Regions from separate parts of the Bradyrhizobium sp. 17 genome, predicted to be linked through region 2. Evidence: predicted binding sites of a transcription regulator. Region 2 holds the regulator's gene; each other region holds the start of a gene.
The links. The regulator PhoB, encoded in region 2, activates phosphate uptake and scavenging genes when phosphate is short. The targets are predictions, from matches to a motif close to TGTCATNNANCTGTCAT.
Positions count from the first base shown of each region.

Region 1 (3,807 bases), on a different contig from region 2:
GTGACGGGATGGTCGATGGGGGTGAGGTAGTTTTCCTTGGTGTTGTCGCGGGTGCAGGGCTGGTTGACCCGGCCCTGGAGGTCGATGCAGAGCCGGTTGACCATGTTGCGGGCCCAGCCGCGGCCCTCGCTCTGGAGCTCCAGCGATTGCTCGGCGGCGAGGATGCTGCGGTTACGCGCGTTCTCGACATGGAGCAGGAAGTCGCGCTCCTCGCGGAACAGCCGGAAGCGGTTGCGCACCTCCCAGCTGATCTGCATGGCGCCCGCGTCCTGCGCGGCCGCCCGCTCCGGCGGGAAGGCGGTGAGGAGCCCGGCGAGCAGCAGGGCACCGGCGAGGAAACGGCGATGGAAGAAAGGGATCATGGCCCGCGTCTTCAACGGCAAAGTTGAGGCGGAAATAAGAGAGCTGCTCTCCGCCTGCAACATTGGTCTGACGGTTTTGCCGGCCGGCGTCTAGCGGACTATCGTGGGAGCATGATCTTTTCGGAAAACCACTTCGCACTTTTCCGGATCACGCTCAGCGTTTGCTGGCCTGCCGCAGCGACCGCTCGCGCTCCATCGCTGCCACCTGCTTGGGCAGGTTGGCCTGCGCGCAGGCCTCCGCCAGCCGTCGGCGCTCCTGCCAGGGCTCCACCACATTCATCCAGAGCTCGCGTGCGCCCATGATGGAGATGGCAAGACCGAACGGGATCACGAAATAGAGGATGCGGAAGACGAGGAGCGTGGCCAGAAGCTGCTCGCGGCCGAATTCGGGCAGCGCCACCAGCATGGCGGCGTCGAACACGCCGAGCGAGCCGGGAGCATGGCTGGCGAAGCCGAGCAAAGTCGCCAAAATGAACACCACGGAGAGCGACAGGAAGTCGATCTGCGGAGTGGCCGGCACCAGAAGGTACATCGCCAGCGCGCAGAATCCGAGATCGACGACGCCGATCAGGATCTGCACCAACGTCAGCGGCGCTGAGGGCAGCACCACCTTCCAGCCTTTCTGGCCGAGCTCGCGGCGCTTCTCGCCCATGCACAGCCAGACCAGATAGGCGCCGATCGAGGCGAGGCCGCCGATCGCAATCAGCCGGTTGATCGACGACGGCAGCTGATCCATGTAGGAGGCGGCATCCGGATGGATGGCCATGCCGATCGAGAGCACGAAGATGTTACCGAGCCAGAAGGTCAGGCCCGACAGGAAGCAGATTTTTGCGACGTCGATCGCATTCAGCCCGTAATCCGAATAGATCCGGAAGCGGATCGCGCCGCCGGTGAAGACGGTGGCGCCGATATTGTGGCCGATCGAATAGGACGTGAAGCTGGAGAGCGCTGCGATGCGATAAGGCACGTGCCTCTTGCCGATCGTTCGCAGTGCAAAAAAGTCGTAGAAGGTCAGCGTACAGAACGCGAAGCATACGCAGATCGCCGCCAGCCCGATATTGCCGCGGGGGATCTCGGTCAACGCGGTCAGGATGACCCCGGTGTCGATGCCCTTGAGCGTCCGTACCAGCGTGGTGATCGCGAACGCGATGATGAAGACGCTCGCCGCAACGCCGAGTCGCCGCCAGCCGATCCATCTCTTGAAGCCGCGCTTGAGCGCGGTCAGCAGTCCGTGCATTCATCCTCCCGGCGGGGGGCAAGACCGACCAGGCCAGACATTGGCCGGTCGGATGCGATCAGTGCCCGATGTGGGCTTGGATCGCTAGGCATGATGTAGCTCATTTAAGGCAAAAACAGTGACTTGTGCAGCCCTTGACAAGGATAGGTTCTGCCTTGGACCAGCTACTTTGTCATACGCGGTTCACATCGGACGCGCGTTAAGCATATGAGTCGTGGCACCGGTCGCGTCCGTCCGTGACATAGTCTCAGACCCTGCATGGCCGGCATTGTTCCAGCGCAAGGGATGCGGGCTTTTTTGGAACGACGATGCCGTGCGCTGGTTAGTGCCCCATCAGCAATCGAACATGGCGGAATAACCGGCTTCTCCTGCGAGCCGGTGCCTCCGTGTTCCCACAACCCGAGAGGATCGGACCGATGGGATTGTTCACAAAAGACATCAAGACCATGAACGACCTGTTCGTGCATCAGCTCCAGGACATCTATTACGCCGAGCAGCAGCTCACCAAGGCTCTGCCTAAAATGGCGGATAAGGCGACCGATCCGCAGCTGAAGCAGGGCTTTTTGACGCACCTCGAAGAAACCAGAGAGCACGTCAAGCGCCTCGAGGAAGTGTTCAAGATGCACGGTGCGCAGGTGAAGGCGGTCGATTGCCCCGCGATCGACGGCATCATCGAGGAAGCCGACGAGACCGCCGGCGAAGTCGCCGACAAGGCGGTGCTCGACGCCGCGCTGATCAACGCGGCACAGGCGGCGGAACACTACGAGATCGTCCGCTACGGCAGCCTGATCGCCTGGGCCAAGCAACTCGGCCGCAACGACTGCGCCAGCGTGCTCGCCAAGACGTTGGAAGAAGAGAAGGCGACCGACAAGAAGCTGACCACGATCGCCGAGAGCAAGGTGAATCTGCGCGCGGCCAGCTGAGGGCAAGGCATAGCCAGGAGAGAGCGTCGCGCGGTCATCCGCGCGACGCTCGAACATGAGGCATCCGTCCCGCATCCATCATTCGATCCTTGTCGTAACATGACGAGGGGCTGGAAGCGTATCGTTCGCATGGGGCTGCAACCGAGATGGCAGCATGCGAGTAAGCACCGCCAGATACGAAGCCTTCGAAGCCGGCGCGCCGCATTCCGGCTCCCGCCTTGCGACGTCCCTCACCCTTGCCGCGATGAGCCTTGGTTATGGCGTGGTGCAGCTTGACGTCACCATCGTCAACACCGCGCTCGACGCGATGGGCAGGACGCTCGGCGGCGGCGTCGCCGAGCTGCAATGGGTTGTCAGCGCCTACACCATTGCGTTTGCCGCCTTCATCCTGACGGCGGGCGCGCTCGGCGACCGCATCGGCGCCAAGCGCGTCTTCATGGCGGGTTTCGCAATCTTCACCGCCGCATCGCTCGCCTGTGCGTTGTCGCCCAATGCAACCGTGCTGATTGGGGCGCGCCTGGTCCAGGGCCTGGCGGCGGCGATCCTGGTGCCGAATTCCCTTGCCCTGCTCAATCATGCCTATCCGGACGACCGCGAGCGCGGCCGCGCCGTCGCGATCTGGGCCGCCGGTGCGAGCCTCGCGCTCACCGCGGGCCCCTTCGTCGGCGGCGCGCTGATCACGCTGGTCGGCTGGCGCGCGATCTTTCTCGTCAACCTTCCGATCGGCCTCATCGGCCTTTGGCTGAGTTGGCGCTATGCGACCGAGACCACGCGCGCGCCCTCACGCGAGATCGATCTGCCCGGCCAGCTCGCGGCAATTGGTGCGCTGGGGGCGCTCGCCGGCGCGATCATCGAGGGGGGCGCGCTTGGCTGGCAGCATCCGGCTGTGCTCGCGGCGTTCGCTTCAGCCGCTTTCCTGGCGGTGCTGTTCGTCTGGCGCGAGAGCCGCGCGAGGCAGCCGATGCTGCCCCTGTCCCTGTTCGATCACCGGCTGTTCAGCCTGACCGCGCTCGTCGGCCTGCTCGTGAACGTCGCGATTTACGGGCTGATCTTCGTGCTCAGCCTTTACTTCCAGAGGATCAACGGCCTGTCGGCGTGGTGGACCGGTCTCGCCTTCGTGCCGATGATGGCGGTGGTGCTGCCGGTCAATCTGCTGGCGCCGCGTCTCGCCGAGCGCATCGGGTCGTGCCCGACCATCGTCGTCGGCGCCTGCGTCTCGGCGCTCGGCTGTCTCGGCCTGCTGTGGATCGAGGCCGGCACAAGCTATTGGGCGATCTTTGCGCAG
Region 1 covers NZ_JADPJQ010000124.1:105,503-109,309, forward strand. The annotation lists gene IVB13_RS30560 (hypothetical protein) at 1-362, opposite strand, end outside; gene IVB13_RS30565 (YbhN family protein) at 517-1,599, opposite strand; gene IVB13_RS30570 (ferritin-like domain-containing protein) at 2,016-2,522, shown strand; gene IVB13_RS30575 (MFS transporter) at 2,677-3,807, shown strand, end outside.
Region 1: the regulator PhoB is predicted to act here: its motif matches at 1,770-1,786, upstream of IVB13_RS30565 (YbhN family protein).

Region 2 (3,807 bases):
TCTTGCCTTCGAGCGGCCTGACCGGCTGATGCGCCTTCTGCTTCGCCTTCATCGCGGAGGACGCAGCGAGCATGCGCTTGAGCTCCGACAGCGGCAGCTCGTTGATATCGAGGAAGTGCTTCGGTGTTTTATCGGGCGACTTGCTCATCAGCTTGCCGCCCGCTTGTTGCCGGACAACGCGGTGCAGGCGCGCTCGAGCCGCCCGACGCTGTCCTCGATCTCGGCTTCGGTGACGATCAAAGGCGGCAGGAAACGCACGACATTGTCGCCGGCACCGACGGTGAGCAGCTTTTGGTCGCGCAAGGCTGCAACGAGATCGCCGGAGGGCACCACGGCCTTGATGCCGATCAGGAGGCCCTCGCCGCGCACTTCGCTGACGACATCGCCGTGACGGTCGATCACGGAGGCGAGCTTCTGCTTGAGCAGCAGCGACATCCTCTGCACGTGGTCGAAGAAGCCGGGCTTGAGCATGACGTCGAGCACGGCGTTCGCAGCCGCGATCGCGAGCGGATTGCCCCCGAAGGTCGAGCCGTGCGAGCCCGGCGTCATGCCGGACGCCGCTTCGGCGGTCGCAAGGCAGGCGCCGATCGGGAAGCCGCCGCCGAGCGCCTTGGCCAGCGACATCACGTCGGGTTCGACGCCAAGGCGGCGGTACGCGAACAGATCGCCGGTGCGGCCCATGCCGGTCTGCACCTCGTCGAAGGCGAGCAACAGACCCTTCTCGTCGCAGAGCTGGCGCAACGCCCTCAGGAAGGCGGGCGTTGCCGAACGCACACCGCCCTCGCCCTGGATCGGCTCGATCAGGATGCCGGCGGTCTGCGGACCGATTGCCTTTTTCACGTCATCGAGATCGCCATGCGCAACCTGGTCGAAGCCCTCCATCGGAGGGCCGAAACCTTCGAGATATTTTGCCGATCCCGTTGCGGCCAGCGTCGCCAGCGTGCGGCCATGGAAGGCGCCTTCGAAGGTGATCATGCGATAGCGGTCGGGATGACCCTTTGCGGCGTGATAACGGCGCACGACCTTGATCACGCATTCCAGCGCTTCGGCGCCGGAATTGCAGAAGAACACGAAATCCGCGAAACTTTCATTGCACAGGCGCGCGGCGAGCTTTTCGCCGTCCGGGCTCTGGAACAGATTCGACATGTGCCAGAGCTTGGTGGCCTGCTCCTGCAACGCCGCGACCAGCGCCGGATGGGCATGGCCGAGCGCATTCACCGCCACCCCGGAGGTGAAATCGAGATAGCGCTCGCCATTGGTCGCGATCAGCCAGCAGCCTTCGCCACGCTCGAAACCAAGGTCGGACCTGGCGAAAACGGGGAGCAAATGCGGCGCTGCGCTGTTAGTCATGATGGTCACTTGAATGTTGCGGACGGAGTGAGCGTGCATTGCGCAACGCACCATCGACCGGCCCGGAAAACGAAACGTGCCGCCTCTTGAGGGCGGCACGTGCGACTATCTTAGGCCTGGTGAAACGGGTGTCAATGCCGCCCGGAAAGCCTCGCGAAACGCTGAATCCGTAGTCTTGCGGTGCCGATTTTGCGGGATTTGGCCACGGAACATGTGGAAGCGAGTCGGCGGACTCTTGCGCGGGAGTCACGCCATATTGTAGCGTTTGGATTGTCAGATACGACATCTCGTGCAGTGGTTCTGATCTTTAAGTCCTTATGTACCGGCGTAAACGTTCGGGCGTTCAAGACGCGCCCGGCGAGCCTTAAGGGATTCTGGCGGCACGGGTTTTTGAAGGCTTAGGCATTCGCTGCGAGGCCCCAGGATGGCTGGCGCGCAGCGAGGGAAAGGGTGCAATGACGGTTTTGACCTGGTCCGATGATCGCGTCGAGCAGCTGAAAAAGCTCTGGGAGGCCGGACTTTCGGCCAGCCAGATCGCGGCGGAGCTCGGCAATGTGACCCGCAATGCCGTGATCGGCAAAGTGCACAGGCTCGGCCTTTCGGGCCGCGCCAAGAGCCCATCATCGGCAGCGCCGCGGCCGCGCAAGGCGCGCCCCGCGCAGCACATGATGCGGGTGAGCCGCCCGATCTCGCGCGGCAACACCGCGCTGGCGCAGGCCTTCGAGGTCGAGGCTGAGCCGGATCCGGTCACCTACGACAACGTGGTGCCGATGAGCCAGCGGCTGTCGCTGCTGGAATTGAACGAGGCGACCTGCCACTGGCCGGTCGGCGATCCCTCGAGCCCGGACTTCTTCTTCTGCGGTGGAAGGGCGCTGTCCGGACTGCCCTATTGCGCCCAGCACTCGCGCGTTGCGTACCAGCCCGCGTCGGATCGGCGCCGCGCACCGGTAAAGCCGGGTCCCCGTTAGTCGTCACGCGAAGACAGTTCAACAATTTCAGTGTCGTCCCGGCCTAGTGCGCAATTGCGCACGGGGGGCCGGGACCCATACTCCGAGCACGCAATAATCGTGCGGAAGGGGTCACTCCGAGTCTTCGCCAAACCACGTTCGGTGGTTATGGGTCCCGGATCAGCGCTCGCTTCGCTCGCTTGTCCGGGACGACGGCTGAGAATGCAGGGACAGCTCGCCAACAAACAAGCCTGCAACCCTACACCTGCTCCGCCTTCGCGAAGCGATCATCCAGCGCGTAGCCGGCGCCGCGGACGGTGCGGATCGGGTCCTGCTCGCGGCCGAGATTGAGCAGCTTGCGCAGGCGGCCGATATGCACGTCGACGGTGCGCTCGTCGATATAGATGTCGCGGCCCCAGACGCTGTCGAGCAGCTGCTCGCGCGAGAACACCCGTCCCGGATGCTCCAGGAAGAACTCCAGCAGGCGATATTCGGTCGGACCGAGATCGATCGGCCGGCCCGAGCGCGCCACGCGGCGCTTGTCACGGTCGAGCTCGATGTCGCCAAAAGCAAGGACGGTGGCGAGGCGCTCCGGGCTCGCGCGCCGCAGCAGGCCTTTCACGCGCGCCAGCAGCTCCGGCACCGAGAACGGCTTGACGATGTAATCGTCGGCGCCGGTCGCAAGACCCCGCACCCGCTCGCTCTCCTCGCCGCGCGCGGTGAGCATGATGATCGGGAGCTGCTTGGTCTCGGGACGGGTGCGAAGCCGCCGGCACAATTCGATGCCTGACAGGCCCGGCAGCATCCAGTCGAGCACGATCAGATCGGGGATGTGCTCCTTGAGGCGGGTGTCGGCGTCGTCGCCGCGCATCACCGTCTCGACGTCATAGCCGTCGCCTTCGAGGTTGTAGCGGAGAAGCTCGGTCAGGGCTTCCTCGTCCTCAACCACCATAATGCGTGCGCCCATCGGGTCGTCGCTCCTTAAGTCTTCAGGTGTTCGGTACCGTGTTGGCAAAGGTCGTCATGTCGCCCTTCGGCCGCTTGTCGGTGATCGCCTGGCCCTCGATCATGTAGAACACGGTCTCGGCGATATTGGTGGCGTGGTCGCCGATCCGCTCGATGTTCTTGGCGCAGAACATCAGATGGATGCAGAACGAGATATTGCGCGGATCCTCCATCATGTAGGTGAGGAGTTCGCGGAACAGCGAGGTGCAGATGGCGTCGACTTCCTCGTCGCCCTTCCACACCGCCATCGCCGCCGGCAAATCATGCGCGGCATAGGCGTCCAGCACCGACTTGACCTGCTGCTGCACGAGGTCGGTCATGTGCTCGAGGCCGCGGAACAGCTTGAGCGGATGGAAGTCCGTCTCCAGCGCCGCGACGCGCTTGCCCATGTTCTTGGCGAGGTCGCCGATGCGCTCGAGATCGGTCGCGACGCGCATGGCGCCGACGATCTCGCGCAGATCGACCGCCATCGGCTGGCGGCGGGCGATGGTGAGCACCGCACGCT
Region 2 covers NZ_JADPJQ010000113.1:171,306-175,112, forward strand. The annotation lists gene argF (ornithine carbamoyltransferase) at 1-148, opposite strand, end outside; gene IVB13_RS23485 (aspartate aminotransferase family protein) at 148-1,350, opposite strand; gene IVB13_RS23490 (GcrA family cell cycle regulator) at 1,806-2,318, shown strand; gene phoB (phosphate regulon transcriptional regulator PhoB) at 2,557-3,264, opposite strand; gene phoU (phosphate signaling complex protein PhoU) at 3,287-3,807, opposite strand, start outside.

Region 3 (3,807 bases), on a different contig from region 2:
AAAGGCGCGCGCAGGCGCGACCGCTGCGGCCAGGCACACGACGGCCTGCACCGCAATCGGAAGCGCGCTGCCCGCGTGCCAGTTCTTCTCAGCCATCAGCCACCCGCGATTTCAACGTCGGATTGTCTGGCCTCGCGAGTTTGGATCGGGTAAACGCCTGTACGCGCAACGGAACAATGTGGCATCAAATACGGCAATTGCCCTGACATGATAAATGCTTCCTTAACGGAAAAAGCCCCCGCGTCGCCCTCCCCAGGCGTGGGGCCATCGTCGCTTCGAGCGGACGTCCTGCACGACCATGGATAGGGTGGACTGCGTCGTCATCGGAGCCGGCGTGATCGGGCTCGCGGTGGCTCGAAAGCTGGCGCAAGCCGGGCGCGAGGTGATCGTGCTCGAGCAAGCCGAGGCCATCGGCACCATCACCTCCTCGCGCAACAGCGAGGTGATCCATGCCGGCATCTACTACCGCGCCGGAAGCTGGATGGCGCGCATGTGCGTCGACGGCAAGCACGCGCTCTATCGTTACTGTTCCGAGCGCGGCATCCCGCACAGGAATTGCGGCAAGCTGATCGTCGCGACCAATCCGAAAGAGACCGAGAAGCTGCAATCGATCAAGGCGCATGCCGAGGCCAACGGCGTGCTCGACATGCAGTTGCTCACGGGTGATGCGGCACGTGCGCTGGAGCCGGCGCTCGCCTGTGACGCCGCGCTGCTGTCGCCGTCGACCGGCATCATCGACAGCCACGCCTACATGCTCTCGCTGCGCGGCGAAGCCGAGGACGCGGGCGCGGCCTTCGCGTTTCACACCCCGCTGATCCGTGCCAAGGCGACCGCCGGCGTCATCGAGATCGAGGCGGGCGGCGAAGCGCCGATGACGCTGCAATGCAGCCTCCTCGTCAACGCCGCCGGGCTCTCGGCGACCACCGTGGCGCGCAACATCGAGGGCATGCCGCTGGAACGGATCCCGACGGCCTACCTCGCCAAGGGAAACTACTTCAGCTGCAATGCTAGGGCGCCGTTCTCGCGCCTGATCTATCCGGTGCCCGAGCCCGGTGGCCTAGGGGTGCATCTGACGCTGGACATGGCCGGGCAGGCCCGTTTCGGCCCTGACGTCGAGTGGATCGAGACGATCGACTATGAGGTCGACCCGTCACGCGCCGAGCGCTTCTACCCGGCGATCCGCAAATACTGGCCGACGTTGCCTGACGGTGCTCTCATGCCGAGCTATTCGGGCATCCGCCCGAAGATTGTGCCGCCGGCGGTGGCCACGCAGGATTTCTTGATGCAGGGCCCGCGCGATCACGGCGTCGAAGGCCTGATCAATCTGTTCGGCATCGAGTCGCCCGGATTGACGTCATCGCTCGCGATCGCGGATCACGTCGCCGAGCTCGCAAACATCTAGTGGTTTAAAGCGAATTGGATTCCGGTTGCGCGTAAAGAACTGCGTCCAGACAAGACGCTGGAGCCGCGCAAATCCTTGCACGCTGCGCGCCTTGCAGCAGGGATGAGCGCAAAGGCTCCCATCCCTGCCTGAAAGGGTGCGATCAACTCTACGCTGTTACGGGGTTACTAGTGGAGCGTGTCGCCGTGCCTGAGACGCTCGATCTGGTCCTTGACCATCAACTTCCGGCGCTTCAACTCAACAATTTGCAGGTCGTCTGTTGAAAGGTGCACGAGAGCTTCGTGCAATTCGTTTTCGAGAGTTTTGTGCTTCCGTTCCAATTCAACCAGATGTGCCTGAATTGTCATTCGAAACCTCCTCGGTAGGGGTGAACCTTGGATTCGACCGGACGAGGAAGTGTACATCACCGATTTGTTCTGTCGATGGATATCAGTCGTCGCGCTGTCATTTTTAGAAATTCATATGTAACGAAGCGTGAGTAAGGGAACCACGCGGGAAAAATCCGTGATATCAATGCGCTTGCGCAACGCCGGAGCGACCGCAGAAATATCTCGCGGGAGATCGGCGCGCGACAGCCCGAGATCGCTTGCGATCACGGCGCGCAAGGACGATAGTTTCCACAGGGCATCCACAGCCTTAATCTCACGCCTATCGGTTTTTCGGCCACCGCAGACATGACCAATGAAGATGCGCGCGAACTCGAATCCGAGCTCGCCCGGTTGCACCAGGAACACCGAGATCTCGATGTGGCGATCGATGCACTGCATCAATCGCCCGCCCCCGACCTGTTGCGGTTACAGCGGTTGAAGAAACGCAAGCTGTTGTTGCGTGACCGTATCGCGTTCATCGAAGACCAGATCACGCCCGACATCATCGCCTGATCCACGGGTAGAACTTTACGGCGGCCCCGCCGCACGTAAATCCGCTTGACTCGAAAGGAACAAAATAAGAACATTTGAGCACCCAACACCCCCGGGGAAACCGTCTAAGGAAAATGCAGATGTCGGCAACCGCCCTTCTCGACAACAGCCATTATGAACAAGCCTGCGATCAGGCGATCGCGATGTGCGACGGCAATCTGCGCAGCACCATCAAGGCGCTGATCATGGCCAATGAATATCTGGAGGCCGAGCTGGAAGAATTGCAGGCGGCGGTTTCCGCAGGCTGCATTCCGGAGACCTCGCGCAGCAAGATGCGGAGCAAGAGCAGCGCCGCCTGACTGTCAGCTATCGGAGCCGACCATGTCCGATGTCACCTATTACGTTGCATTACCTTTCCTGACCGACGAGGACGGATCGCCGGTCGCGGGTGCGGCCGAGGAATGCCAGAGCGCGGCGGCCGCGCTACGGCGCGCCGAGATTATGTCGCACGGCGCCGGCCACACCGGCGCGGTCGCGTTCAGCCGCAGCGGCGATCCCATGACCGGCGAATTCGGGGACGCAAAACTGCTCCGCAGCTTCGGCGACGTACCGAAAGACCTCGGCACGCTTTAACTAGCTGCTGACGAGCCTGATGTGCGGCTCGTGCCGCCGGTGCGCCTTGCGCACATACATCGCGGCATCGGCCTCCTCCAGGGCGCGCGTGGCGTCGGATTGCACTCCGAGCAGGGCGACGCCGGCGGAAGCGCCCGCGCTCACGTGCTGGCCGCGAAAGACAAAGGACAATTCGTCGATGGCCTGCTCGAAAGCCGCGGCCTTCGCCTTGGCGTCGGTCTCGCTGAGATTCCAGAGCAGCAGCGCGAACTCGTCGCCGCCGAGCCGGCCGACCACGTCCGAAGCGCGGATCTGCCGCGTCAGCGTGGTGGCAATCGCCTTCAGGACCTCGTCGCCGGCCGCATGGCCGAAGGAATCGTTGATCGGCTTCAACCGATCGACGTCGAGCACGATCAGCGCCCCGCTGGCGCGGTAGCGCTTCATGTAGGCGACGGCGCGGGCGAGCTCGCGTTCGAAGCCGCGCCGGTTCGGAATTTCGAGCAGGAAATCGGTGTCGGCAGCCGCCTCGAGCTCCGCGACCCGCCGCAGCGCCCCCCTGAGCTTGCTCCGGAGCTCGCGGATGGTCGCGTTGATGGCCGGCTCGATGGCCGCTTTGGCCCCGTCATCGGCAGACGCTGCCCGCTGCGACGGCCTGGTCGGACGCCGCGCCGGACCCTTGATCCGACGCTTGGCCGGACGCTTGAGAGCAACTTTGGAGCGGCCGGCACTGGGCTTCGGGCCCTTTTTGGCCTTCGCAGCGCTTGCCCTTTTTGGTTTCTTCATGGGCATCCTGCTCAATGAAGGCTTGCGGGGATTCACCAAGACAGGATAGTTCATTCCCTTCTCCTTGCCACCGCCTTGCGAGCCACCGGCCGGAACCTTTAGTCTGGCCTATCTTTCTGTTTTTCGAGAACAATTCACGTCATGACCGCG
Region 3 covers NZ_JADPJQ010000119.1:97,783-101,589, forward strand. The annotation lists gene IVB13_RS27990 (EAL domain-containing protein) at 1-96, opposite strand, end outside; gene IVB13_RS27995 (NAD(P)/FAD-dependent oxidoreductase) at 299-1,402, shown strand; gene IVB13_RS28000 (DUF465 domain-containing protein) at 1,570-1,749, opposite strand; gene IVB13_RS28005 (DUF465 domain-containing protein) at 2,077-2,283, shown strand; gene IVB13_RS28010 (hypothetical protein) at 2,403-2,621, shown strand; gene IVB13_RS28015 (hypothetical protein) at 2,644-2,895, shown strand; gene IVB13_RS28020 (GGDEF domain-containing protein) at 2,896-3,657, opposite strand; gene purE (5-(carboxyamino)imidazole ribonucleotide mutase) at 3,799-3,807, shown strand, end outside.
Region 3: the regulator PhoB is predicted to act here: its motif matches at 1,834-1,850, upstream of IVB13_RS28000 (DUF465 domain-containing protein).

Region 4 (3,807 bases), on a different contig from region 2:
CGACCAGGCCGAGGTTCTTGCCCTTGAGCTGGTCGATGCTCTTGTAGGCGCTGCTCGCCTTGACGAAGAACACCGAGTAATAACCGGTGGAGCCGTCGGAGTTGATGTCGTTGGCGAAGGCGTCGGTCTTGACGCCGGTCAGGCGGGCGCGGGCGAACGAGGCCGAGCCGTAGCTCGCGATGTGAATGTTGCCGGCACGCTGGCCTTCGATTACGGCAGCGTAGTCGTTGGCGATGCGCAGCGTGACTTTCACGCCCAATTCCCTGGAGAGATAGCTCATGAACGGCGCCCAGCGCTCGGTCACGCCCGAGGCGTTTTCCGCCGGAATGACCGCGAAGGTCAGCTCGGGATATTTGGCTTTCCAGTCTTCGGCGGAGGCCGAAGTCGTCAACGCGAGCGCGGCGGCGCCGGCGAGAATCAATCTGCGAGTAATCATGATAGCCTCTTCATTGGTTGAGGTCGGTTGACGCAAAATTGGTAAGTCCTGATGCGGCGCAGCTCAGGCGGCGGCCGCCGTTCCAAGCGCCGGAATGCCCTGTCGCACCGGTGCAGGCGTGCCGCCCATGACTTCGGCGGCTTCGAGATCGTAGAGCTCGCGCGCCACGTGGTCGGTCAACTCGGCCGGCGCGCCGTCGAACACCACGCGGCCCTGCGCCATGCCAATCAGGCGGTCGCAATAGCTGCGCGCCAGGTCGAGCGAATGCAGATTGCAGAGCACCGTGATGCCGAAGTGCTTGTTGATGCGCAGCAGCGCATCCATGACGATCTTGGTGTTGCGCGGATCGAGCGAGGCGATCGGCTCGTCGGCGAGGATGATGTCGGGCTGCTGCACCAGCGCGCGGGCAATCGCGACGCGCTGCTGCTGGCCGCCGGAGAGCTGATCGGCGCGCTGGGCCGCGAGCGGGGCAATGTCGAACTGTTCGAGCGCGGACATCGCCAGCGCCCTGTCCTGCTCGGGCCAGGTCTGCGACAGCGAGCGCCAGGCCGGCATCGTCGCAAGCCGTCCCATCAGGACGTTGGTGAGCACATCGAGCCGGCCCACCAGATTGAACTGCTGAAAGATCATCGCCGAGCGCGCCCGCCACTGCCGCAGCTCCTTGCCGCGCAGCGCCGTGACGTCGAGGCCGTCGAACAGGATGCGGCCCTGTGCAGGGGTCGCGAGACGGTTGATGGTGCGCAGCAGGGTCGACTTGCCGGCGCCGGAGCGTCCGATCACGCCGACGAAGCCGCCGGGAGAGACTTGAAACGAGGCGTCGTCCACCGCGGCTTTCACGCCGAAGCGACACGTCAGACCTTCAACCACCAGCATGCAGGGCTCCAGAGTAGCTGGGACCCACCGCTAACGCCGGCGCTTGACACTTGTGTGACACGGACGTTGCGGTGCGGCGATCCTACACACCTCATCTCCTGTTCATCCCCTGTCATGGCGTCGTCATGACATTGTCATCAAGCCGCTCGAAGAGAAACGCCCGCCCTCTCGTTCGGATTCAACATGGCCGCCAAAGCTCTTTCGGTCCAGCCGACTGTCGATCCCTCCGCGAAGCTGCACGACGCCAGGCTTGGGGCCTACACCGAGGTCGGCGCGCGCACGATGCTGCACGAGGTGACGATGGGGGATTACTCCTATGTCGTGAACGACGCCCAGATCACCTACACCACCATCGGAAAATTCTGCTCGATCGCGGCGATGACACGGATCAATCCGGGCAATCACCCGATGCAACGCGCCACGCAGGCGCACTTCACCTATCGTTCGAGCGCCTATTTCGAAGGCGAGAGCGACGACACGGAATTCTTCGACTGGCGGCGCCAGCATCACGTCCATATCGGCCATGACGTCTGGATCGGCCATGGCGCGATCGTTCTGCCGGGCCGCAACATCGGCACCGGCGCGGTGATCGCGGCCGGCGCCATCGTCACCAAGGACGTTCCGGCCTACACCATCGTCGCCGGCAATCCGGCGCGCATCGTGCGCCGGCGGTTCTCGGAAGAGGTTGCGGGGCGGCTTGCGAGGCTCGCTTGGTGGGACTGGGATCACGACAAGTTGCGTGAAGCCCTGCCCAATTTCCGCAAGCTCGGGATTGAGGATTTCCTCACGGCATACGAAGCAGGGGCACCCTCTTCTGCCAGCAAACGAAGCGCGGTCGCGTGACAGACATATTCCTCGAGGGCGGGCGGGCCCTGATCGGCTCCGAGTTCGCCGAAACGTCGCTTCTCGTGTCCGGAACGGACATCGCAGAGATCAATGCCTCGCGCAGCCGGGCGCGGCTGGCGATCAAGGCGCGCGATCTGCTGGTCCTGCCGGGCATCGTCGATCTGCATGGCGATGCCTTCGAGCGACAGATGATGCCGCGCGCCGGGGTCGATTTCCCGATCGACGTCGCGCTCGCCGACAGCGACCGCCAGGCGATCAGCACCGGCATCACCACGGTTTTTCACGCCACGACCTGTTCGTGGGAGCCGGGCCTGCGCAGCGCCGGCAATGCGCGCAGCCTGATGGAGGCGATCGAACGGCAGCGCCCGCAATTCGCCGCCGACACCCGCTTTCACCTGCGCCACGAGACCTACAATCTCGACGCCGAAACCGAGATCAGCCAATGGCTCACTGAGGGCCGCGTCGACCTGTTCGCCTTCAACGACCACATGGACGGCACGGTTGGGGACATGGCCAAGCCGCGCAAGCGCAATCGCATGGTGGAGCGCACCGGCCTGTCGAGCGAGGAATTCGACCGGCTGGTCGGACACATAATGTCCCGCGCCGCGGATGTGCCGGCTTCCGTGTCACGGCTGGCCGCGACGGCCCGCGCCGCCGACGTGCGGATGCTCTCGCACGATGATGCGACGCCGGCGATGCGCGAAGGCTTTCGCGCCATGGGCGTGGCGATTGCGGAGTTTCCGATCAACGAGGAGACAGCGCGGGCGGCAGCAAGCCACGGTGACGCCATCGTCTACGGCGCGCCGAACGTCGTGCGCGGAGGCAGCCACACGGGCTGGACCAGGGCATCCGACATGATCGCCAAAGGGCTCTGCTCGGTTCTGGCCTCGGACTACTACTATCCCGCGCAGCTGCTCGCTGCGTTCCGGCTCGCCGCCGATGGCGTGCTGCCGCTGACCGAGGCCTGGAATCTGGTCTCCGCCGCGCCCGCGCGCGCGACCGGTCTTGCAGATCGCGGCGTGCTCGCGGAAGGCCGGCGCGCGGACATTCTGCTGGTCGACGACAGCATGCCGCTGCGGCCGCGGCTGATCGCCGTGATATCAGGCGGCAAGCTCGTGCATCTCACCGAGGCGACGCGGTTGCTTGGCATGCCAGCTACCCCGCGCCAAGCTGTCGCCGCGGCATAAACCCGCTATGCTCGGACGATGACGAGTTTCCCCCGCTACGCGATCTATTTTGCCGCAGGCAGCGACAGCGCGCTCACCCGCTTCGGCGCGGAGTTGCTCGGCTACGATGCCTATACCGGCAACGAGCTGCCGTTTCCCGCCGACGCATCGCGTCTCGCGCCGGACTGGCGTGATGTCACCGCCGATCCCCGCAAATACGGCTTTCACGCCACGCTGAAGGCGCCGATGGCGCTGGCGTCCGACAGGCGCGAGGTCGAGCTTGTTGCGGCCTGCGCGACATTCGCCGGCAGGGCACGCGCAATTCCGGTGATCCGCCCGGTCGTCGATTCCATCAGCGGCTTCATCGCCGTCATTCCCGGGGAGCCGGTCGGCGAACTCCAGCAGCTCGCCGCCGATTGCGCGCGCGACTTCGACTCCTTCCGCGCGCCGCTGAGCGCGGAAGACCGTGCGCGGCGCAAGCCGGAG
Region 4 covers NZ_JADPJQ010000117.1:64,850-68,656, reverse strand. The annotation lists gene phnD (phosphonate ABC transporter substrate-binding protein) at 1-436, opposite strand, end outside; gene phnC (phosphonate ABC transporter ATP-binding protein) at 500-1,309, opposite strand; gene IVB13_RS25285 (acetyltransferase) at 1,493-2,152, shown strand; gene IVB13_RS25280 (alpha-D-ribose 1-methylphosphonate 5-triphosphate diphosphatase) at 2,149-3,342, shown strand; gene IVB13_RS25275 (DUF1045 domain-containing protein) at 3,361-3,807, shown strand, end outside.
Region 4: the regulator PhoB is predicted to act here: its motif matches at 1,431-1,447, upstream of phnC (phosphonate ABC transporter ATP-binding protein).